Regions from separate parts of the Bradyrhizobium sp. USDA 4473 genome, predicted to be linked through region 1. Evidence: predicted binding sites of a transcription regulator. Region 1 holds the regulator's gene; the other holds the start of a gene.
What was found. The regulator PhoB, encoded in region 1, activates phosphate uptake and scavenging genes when phosphate is short. The targets are predictions, from matches to a motif close to TGTCATNNANCTGTCAT.

Region 1 (3,908 bases):
TACGGCGAGCACCACGCGCTGAAGAACATCAACCTGACGCTCGGCACCAACCGCGTCACGGCGTTCATCGGACCGTCGGGCTGCGGCAAGTCGACCCTGCTGCGCATCTTCAACCGGATGTACGACCTTTATCCGGGCCAGCGCGCGGTCGGCCAGCTGATGCTGGACCAGACCAACATCCTCGATCCCAAGCTCGACCTCAATCTGCTCCGCGCGCGGGTCGGCATGGTGTTCCAGAAGCCGACGCCGTTCCCGATGACGATCTACGAGAACATCGCCTTCGGCATCCGCCTCTACGAGAAGATCTCGAAGTCCGAGATGGACGACCGGGTCGAGAAGGCGCTGCGCGGCGGCGCGCTGTGGAACGAGGTCAAGGACAAGCTGAACGCCTCCGGCCTGTCGCTGTCCGGCGGCCAGCAGCAGCGGCTGTGCATCGCGCGCACCGTGGCGGTGCGTCCCGAGGTGATCCTGTTCGACGAACCGTGCTCGGCGCTCGATCCGATCTCCACCGCCAAGGTCGAGGAGCTGATCCAGGAGCTCTCCGAGGATTACACGATCGCGATCGTCACCCACAACATGCAGCAGGCGGCGCGCGTCTCCGACAAGACCGCCTTCATGTATCTCGGCGAGCTGATCGAGTTCGACGACACCAACAAGATCTTCACCTCGCCGAGCGATCGACGCACCCAGGACTACATCACCGGCCGGTTCGGCTGACCGGGCTGAGGAGACAGATGATGGCTTCTGAACACACCGCCAAGGCATTCGACAGCGACCTGCAGGAGTTGACCCGCCTGGTCGCCGAGATGGGCGGCCTCGTCGAGCGGATGATCACCGAGTCGGTCGACGCGCTGATCCGGCGCGACGTCGCGCTCGGCAAGCGCGTGGTCGCCGCCGATATCGAGATCGACAATCTGCAGCGCGTCATCGAAGAGCGCGCGGTGCTGACGATCGCGCGGCGCCAGCCGATGGCGATCGATCTGCGCGAGATCGTCAGCGCGATGCGCGTCGCCACCGACCTCGAGCGGATCGGCGACCTCGCCAAGAACATGGGCAAGCGCGTCGCGGCGCTGGAGAGCGATTTCCAGCCGCTGAAGCTGATCCGCGGCCTGGAGCACATGACCGACCTCGTGCTGTCGCAGGTCAAGTCGGTGCTCGACGCCTATGCCGCGCACGATCTGCCGGCGGCGATGAACGTCTGGAAGGGCGACGAGGAGGTCGATGCGATCTGCACCTCGCTGTTCCGCGAGCTGCTCACCTACATGATGGAAGATCCGCGCAACATCTCGTTCTGCATCCATCTGATGTTCTGCGCCAAGAACATCGAGCGGATCGGCGATCACGCCACCAACATCGCCGAGACTGTGTTCTACATGATCGAAGGCCAGCAGATCACCGACAAGCGCCCGAAGGGCGACATGACCAATTTTGCCACCACTGTGCCGGGTAACTAGGACATCATCCGCACGCGCGGAACCGGATTGTCTTCGACAAGTCGTTTCCGCGGGGATTATGCTCAAGAAGCTAAGTGTTTCGGTTTGCGTCTGGGCAACAGATCACCACAGAGAAAGAACTTAGACCGATGAGCGCACGCATTCTGGTAGTCGAAGACGAGGAAGCGCTAACGACGCTGTTGCGCTACAACCTCGATGCGGAAGGCTACGATGTCGAAACGGTGGGGCGCGGCGACGATGCCGATACCCGCCTCAAGGAGCGCGTTCCCGACCTCGTGGTCCTCGACTGGATGCTGCCGGGCCTGTCCGGCATCGAGCTGTGCCGCCGCCTGCGGGCGCGGCCCGAGACCAAGCAGCTTCCGATCATCATGCTGACCGCGCGCGGCGAGGAGAGCGAGCGGGTGCGCGGTCTGGCCACCGGCGCCGACGATTACATCGTCAAGCCGTTCTCGGTGCCGGAGCTCCTGGCGCGGGTGAAGGGCCTGCTGCGCCGCGCGAGCCCGGAGCGGCTCGCCACCGTCCTGACCTATGGCGACATCGAGCTCGACCGCGAGAAGCGCCGCGTCGCGCGCTCGGGCCGTCCGATCGATCTCGGGCCGACCGAGTATCGGCTGCTCGAATTCTTCCTTGAGCATCCCGGCCGCGTGTTCAGCCGCGAGCAGCTGCTCGACAGCGTCTGGGGCCGCGACATCTACATCGATGAGCGCACCGTCGACGTCCATATCGGCCGCCTGCGCAAGCTGCTCAATCCGGGCCGCGAGCAGGATCCGATCCGCACCGTGCGCGGCGCCGGCTACGCGCTCGACGACCGCTTCGCGAAAGCCGAGCCGCAGCCGTAAGTCGCCTTTCCGGCGAGAGCCGTCATCGTCATTGCGAGCGGAGCGAAGCAATCCATCGCGCCACGAGCGGCGGCTCGTTATCGCGTGAGGTGAGCACACTGTCCGGCTCCCTCCCTCCTTGCGGGGGAGGGTGGGGAGGGGCGCGTGTGCTCACCTTACGTCGCGCAGTGCGCTTGACCTGGGCTATGTGCCCTTGATGTTCATTCGCTCACAAAAAATCCCCGCTTGTGCGGGGATTTGTTTTTCAGGTCTTCCGTAGTTTTCCCGAGGGCTACTTGATCTGCGGCTTCGCCGACGGCCGGCGGCGATCGGCGGCGGGCTGGTAGGCGACGCGGGAATGATGCGCGCAATAGGGCAGGCCGGCGAGCGCCTTGCCGCCGCAGAAGAAGAATTCCGGGCTCGAGGGATCGCCGACCGGCCAGTGACAGGTGGCCTCGTTGAGTTCGAGCAGCGACAGCCGCTGGCTCATCGGCACCACGTTGTCGAACGAGATCGGATCGGGCTCCATCTCGACCTCGAAGGCGTGCGCGAGCGCGGTGTTGCCGCGCGAGACCGGGCGCGCCACTCGCATCATGTGCTGGGCGGGGCGCGCCTTGCGCTGCCGCGGCGCCGCCGTGGAGGGTGCCTTGGCGCGGCCGGAGAGGCCGAGCCGGTGCACTTTGCCGATCACGGCGTTTCGCGTCACATTGCCAAGTTCCGCTGCGATCTGGCTGGCCGAAAGGCCAGACTCCCAGAGCTTCTTCAGCTGCTCGACGCGATCGTCGGACCAGGTCAATACCGTCATCGCATTCTTCCTTTCGCATGGCGCCGGCCAGTCATTGGAGCGGCGCTGCGAGCCAAATCTGGACAAATATCCCTGCGGCCAGAATCCCTTAGCCCTCGCCGGGCGCGGTGTTGCGCCCGAACGTTTACGCGAGACACAAAGGCTACTTAGAGGGTCCAGTACTGCCGCACGAGATGTCGTACCCGACAGGCCAAACGCTACAATATGGCGTGACTCTGGCGCAAGAGTCCGCGGCCGTGCGTCCACATGTTCCGACAAAGTTAAGCATTGCTGTGAGGCTTTTCCACCGCACCGGAATGCTCCGGATTGCGCTCGTTCGGCAGCGCAGGAAGCCCGGCAAAGGACCGGCTCCTGGCGATTGACACGGACCCGCCGCAGCATAGAATGTTGCCCACGTGCCGCCCGCAAAGGCGGCCGTTTTGTTTTCCGAAGCTGGCCGTTGCTGCGCTGGCGTCAAGGCGCGCGGCAATTGTCGGCTTCAAACCGGCAGTGAACGCCATGACCAACGCCTCGTCGCATCTGCTTCCCGTCTTCGCCAGGGTCGATCTCGGCTTCGAGCGCGGTGAGGGCGCCTGGCTGATCGCAACCAACGGCGACCGCTATCTCGATTTCACCTCGGGCGTCGCCGTCAACGCGCTCGGGCATGCGCATCCGCATCTGGTGAAGGCGCTGCAGGAACAGGCGACCAGGCTCTGGCACATGTCGAACCTGTTCAAGAGCCCGGACGGCGAGGTGCTCGCCGCGCGGCTGTGCGAGCAGAGCTTCGCCGACTTCGTGTTCTTCTGCAATTCCGGCGCGGAGGCGATGGAGGGCGTGATCAAGCTGGTCCGC
Region 2 (3,908 bases), 1.0 Mb from region 1:
GTGACGCTGATCTCGGCGATCCTGGTGCTGGGCGGCGCGCTCGCGGCCGGGCACCGTCACCGGGTCTATGATGCCGTGATCCTCAAGACGCTCGGCGCGACGCGGCCGCGATTGCTCGGCGCTTACGCGCTGGAGTATCTGATGATCGGTTTTGCAACCGCGATCTTCGGCGTCATCGCCGGTTCGGTCGCGGCCTGGCTGATCGTGACGCGGCTGATGACGCTGAGCTTCATCTGGCAGGCCGGCAGCGCCGCGCTGGTCGTGCTCGCCGCGCTGGTCGTCACGGTCGGGCTTGGGCTGGCCGGCACGCTGCTCGCGCTGAACCAGAAACCGGCCTCGGTGCTGCGGAATTTGTGACAATATGTAGCGGCGAAAGCGCCGTTTTTGCCTATCATGCTAGGCCAGAGCGACATTCGGCCGCGCGTGGAAGCTTGCGTCGGATGTGTTAATTTCCCACATACCAAACGGGTCGGATGGCCGGCTGAATGACACGGAATTAATGTTCCGCAAACCGAGCCATCTGAGATAGATTTACGACCGGCGCCGCAAATCCCTTGCGCTCCACCGGGACCAACCACGGGAATTCGACCATGTCGGACCTAGACCGCAATTACGCTTCTCCTTTCGGCCGGGCCGCCGGGCGCATTGACGCTGCGGCCGTCGACGCCGGTCTGCGCGCCTACATGCTGCGCATCTACAACTACATGAGCATCGGCCTTGCCATCACCGGCCTGGCCGCGCTCGGCGTCTACATGGGCGCGGTGACCACCGACCAGTCGGCCGCGGTCGCCAAGTTCGGCAACGCCTATCTGACGCAGTTCGGCTACGCGATGTTCGTGAGCCCGCTGAAGTGGCTGTTCATCCTCGCTCCCTTGGCGATGGTGTTCGTCATCTCGGCCGGCATCAACCGCTTGCAGCCCGCGACCGCCCAGCTCCTGTTCTGGGTGTTCTCGGCGCTGATGGGCCTGTCGCTGTCGTCGATCTTCCTGGTGTACACGCACACCTCGATCGTGCGCGTGTTCTTCATCACCGCGGCGACGTTCGGTGCGCTGAGCCTGTACGGCTACACCACCAAGCGTGACATGAGCGGCATGGGCTCGTTCCTGTTCATGGGCCTGATCGGCATCATCATCGCGAGCCTGGTCAACCTGTTCCTGGCGAGCTCGGCGCTGCAGTTCATCGTCTCGGTGGTCGGCGTGCTGGTGTTCGCGGGCCTCACCGCCTGGGACACCCAGCGGCTGAAGAACGACTACATCTACGGTTACGCCTCGCAGGGTGGCGTGATGGCAGAGCGTGCGGCGATCACGGGTGCGCTGTCGCTCTACCTGAACTTCATCAACCTGTTCACGCTGCTCTTGCAGCTGCTCGGCCAGCGCGATTAACCACCTCGAGCAAGGCAACCGATCGAAGCCCCGGCCATCTGGCCGGGGCTTTTCTTTTCGGCGGGCCGAATGGCGTAGCCCGGATGGAGCGGAGCGCAATCCGGGACTCCTCCATCCGCGGTTACAACGGCCCCGGATTGCGCTCCGCTTCATCCGGGCTACGAAGCCGCGGCCTTGCCACGCCTACACCAGCGACAGCTTGCGGTCGATCGCGAGCAGCACACGTTCGAGTTCATGGCCACGGCGCAGGATCAGACCGGTCGCCGAAATCACGCTGTACATGCCTTGCTTGCGCGCCAGCCGGGGATCCTTCTCGATCCGGTAGATCGGCATTTCCGACGCACGCCGGAACACCGAGAACACGGCGCGGTCCTTCAGAAAGTCGATCGCGTAGTCGCGCCACTCGCCGTCGGCGACCATGCGGCCGTAGAGATTGAGGATGCGGTTGAGCTCAAGTCGATTGAATGTCACGCGGTTGGGCTGGGGGGTCGCGGCGACGGGACGCGCCGCGGCGCGACTCCCGCTCGGATCAGTGTCCTCCGAGATCAAACTCATCGAGCGCCTCCTGTCATCTCGGTGACGGCGGAACCCGAATGCCGTCCACCCTTCGGGATCGTCACGAGAGTGACATGATTGCGCTAAGCGATGGGCCCTGCAAGGGGCCATTCGCAACGCAACCAGGCCTTAACCACTATTGGACGCAACGGATTGTCCGAAAAACCAGAGAGTCACGGGAACGTTAGCGGAATCATATTGCTGCCCCACTTCCGCCAATCGCCCGCCCCGCTGCCTTGCGAAAACAAAATCCTGCGTTGGCCCGGTCCTTTCGGTTCCGGATTCCTCAGCCCCCAGCCCCCCGGGGCCGTCGGGATCGGGCCTGTTCGCAGGGGAGTCAAATCCCAACACTGGGCCAACGAAAGTTGGTCCTTTTTGTTTTTGGGACCTACGGCATAGCGCACGATCGAGACGCAGGCGCAAAGCCTCGCGTCCTTCCTTTCAGCACATCACTGGATGCACGTTCGCTGTCGCTCGGCTGCGCGACAAACCATGCGACGCAAGCGCGCCCCGTGAAGCTTAGTGAAGCGAGGTGAACGCGGCGCCGAGCATCGGGCCCGGCTTGTCGCGATTGCCGTCCTGGACGTACACCGCCGCGGCATCGACGCCCTCGCGCGTGATGTTCTCCAGCGGCACCGTCCAGCTCCCGGACGACCCGTTCCAGTCACCGACCTTGAGGAGGTTGCGCACCACATTGTGGTAGGTGATCTCGCGGCCGCGGTTCTCGCCGCGCGCGATCGAGATCGGCACCGACTTCGAGATCGAGCAGATCCAGACTTCGCCGCGCGATGCGGCGGGCGACTTCGATGCCGCGACCGACACGTTGATCTGCTTGCCGGTCAGCGTCATCGTCACCGGCACCGACATCACGCTGCCGCCCTTCTCGGTATCCTTGATCGCGCTCTCGATGCCGGCGCGATCGCTGCCGATCACATGCGCGGAGCCGTTGATCACGGCCTGCGGCGTGTAGACATCGCGATCGCCGCGCATATGCGAATAGGCTTTCTGACGCGCGCTGAACCGGGAGTCGGCCAGCGTATCCTTCCAGCCGAGATAGTCCCAGTAGTCGATCGGCATGCTGAGCGCGATGACGTTGGGGTCCTTCGCAAGATCACCGATGATCTTGTCCGCGGGCGGGCAGGACGAGCATCCCTGCGAGGTGAAGAGTTCGACGACAGCACGCGGATCGGCGTGAGCGGGGCGGATGATTGCGACGATCGCGCAGATACCGAGCGCACTGGACCATCGCGAGATAGAATTATAGGCCATCATCGCTGTCATACTGCGAACCAGTCGTGATGATTTCCATCCGTAATTGTACGGAGCATGAAGTCTGTCCCTGAACTTGCGTGCCCCAAAACGCGAGAAAGCGGCCTTTTCATAGGCCGCCTTCTTTTTGGTCGCTACTCACTAAGCGGTGAGCCACCGATCACAAATCCGCGTTGAGGCATGGTCCCTCGCGGCAAACGCGAGGGGTTTGCGCGGAGACCAGACTCCAACAAACGGCCCTTAGGCCGCGAGTTTGCGCAGCACGTAGTGCAGGATGCCGCCGTTGCGATAGTAATCGAGCTCGTCCAGCGTATCGATGCGGCAGAGCAGCGGGACATCCTTCTTGGCCCCGTCGGCGGAGACGATCTCGGCGGTCAGCGTCTGGCGCGGCTTGAGATCGCCCTGCAGGCCGCGGATCGTGACCTTCTCGTCGCCCTTGAGGCCGAGCGAGGACCACGACGTGCCGTCCTGGAAGGTGAGCGGCAGCACACCCATGCCGACCAGGTTGGAGCGGTGGATGCGCTCGAAGCTCTGGCAGATCACCGCACGCACGCCGAGCAGGCGGGTGCCCTTGGCGGCCCAGTCGCGCGACGAGCCGTTGCCGTACTCGGCGCCGGCGAACACCACCAGCGGCACGCCCTCGGCCTGATACTTCATCGCGGCGTCGTAGATCGACATCTGCTCGCCGTCCGGCCAGTGCTT

Region 2: the regulator PhoB is predicted to act here: its motif matches at 1,997-2,013, upstream of ACVW17_RS08795 (DUF2794 domain-containing protein).

What each region holds. Positions count from the first base shown of each region.
Region 1 covers NZ_JBSSGE010000001.1:849,635-853,542, reverse strand. Annotated here, with positions in the region: gene pstB (phosphate ABC transporter ATP-binding protein PstB) at 1-717, shown strand, start outside; gene phoU (phosphate signaling complex protein PhoU) at 738-1,454, shown strand; gene phoB (phosphate regulon transcriptional regulator PhoB) at 1,583-2,293, shown strand; gene ACVW17_RS03990 (GcrA family cell cycle regulator) at 2,565-3,077, opposite strand; gene ACVW17_RS03985 (hypothetical protein) at 3,338-3,577, opposite strand; gene ACVW17_RS03980 (acetylornithine transaminase) at 3,576-3,908, shown strand, end outside.
Region 2 covers NZ_JBSSGE010000001.1:1,871,722-1,875,629, reverse strand. Annotated here, with positions in the region: gene ACVW17_RS08805 (ABC transporter permease) at 1-357, shown strand, start outside; gene ACVW17_RS08800 (Bax inhibitor-1/YccA family protein) at 591-1,382, shown strand; gene ACVW17_RS08795 (DUF2794 domain-containing protein) at 1,566-1,937, opposite strand; gene ACVW17_RS08790 (DUF1223 domain-containing protein) at 2,457-3,218, opposite strand; gene acnA (aconitate hydratase AcnA) at 3,447-3,908, opposite strand, start outside.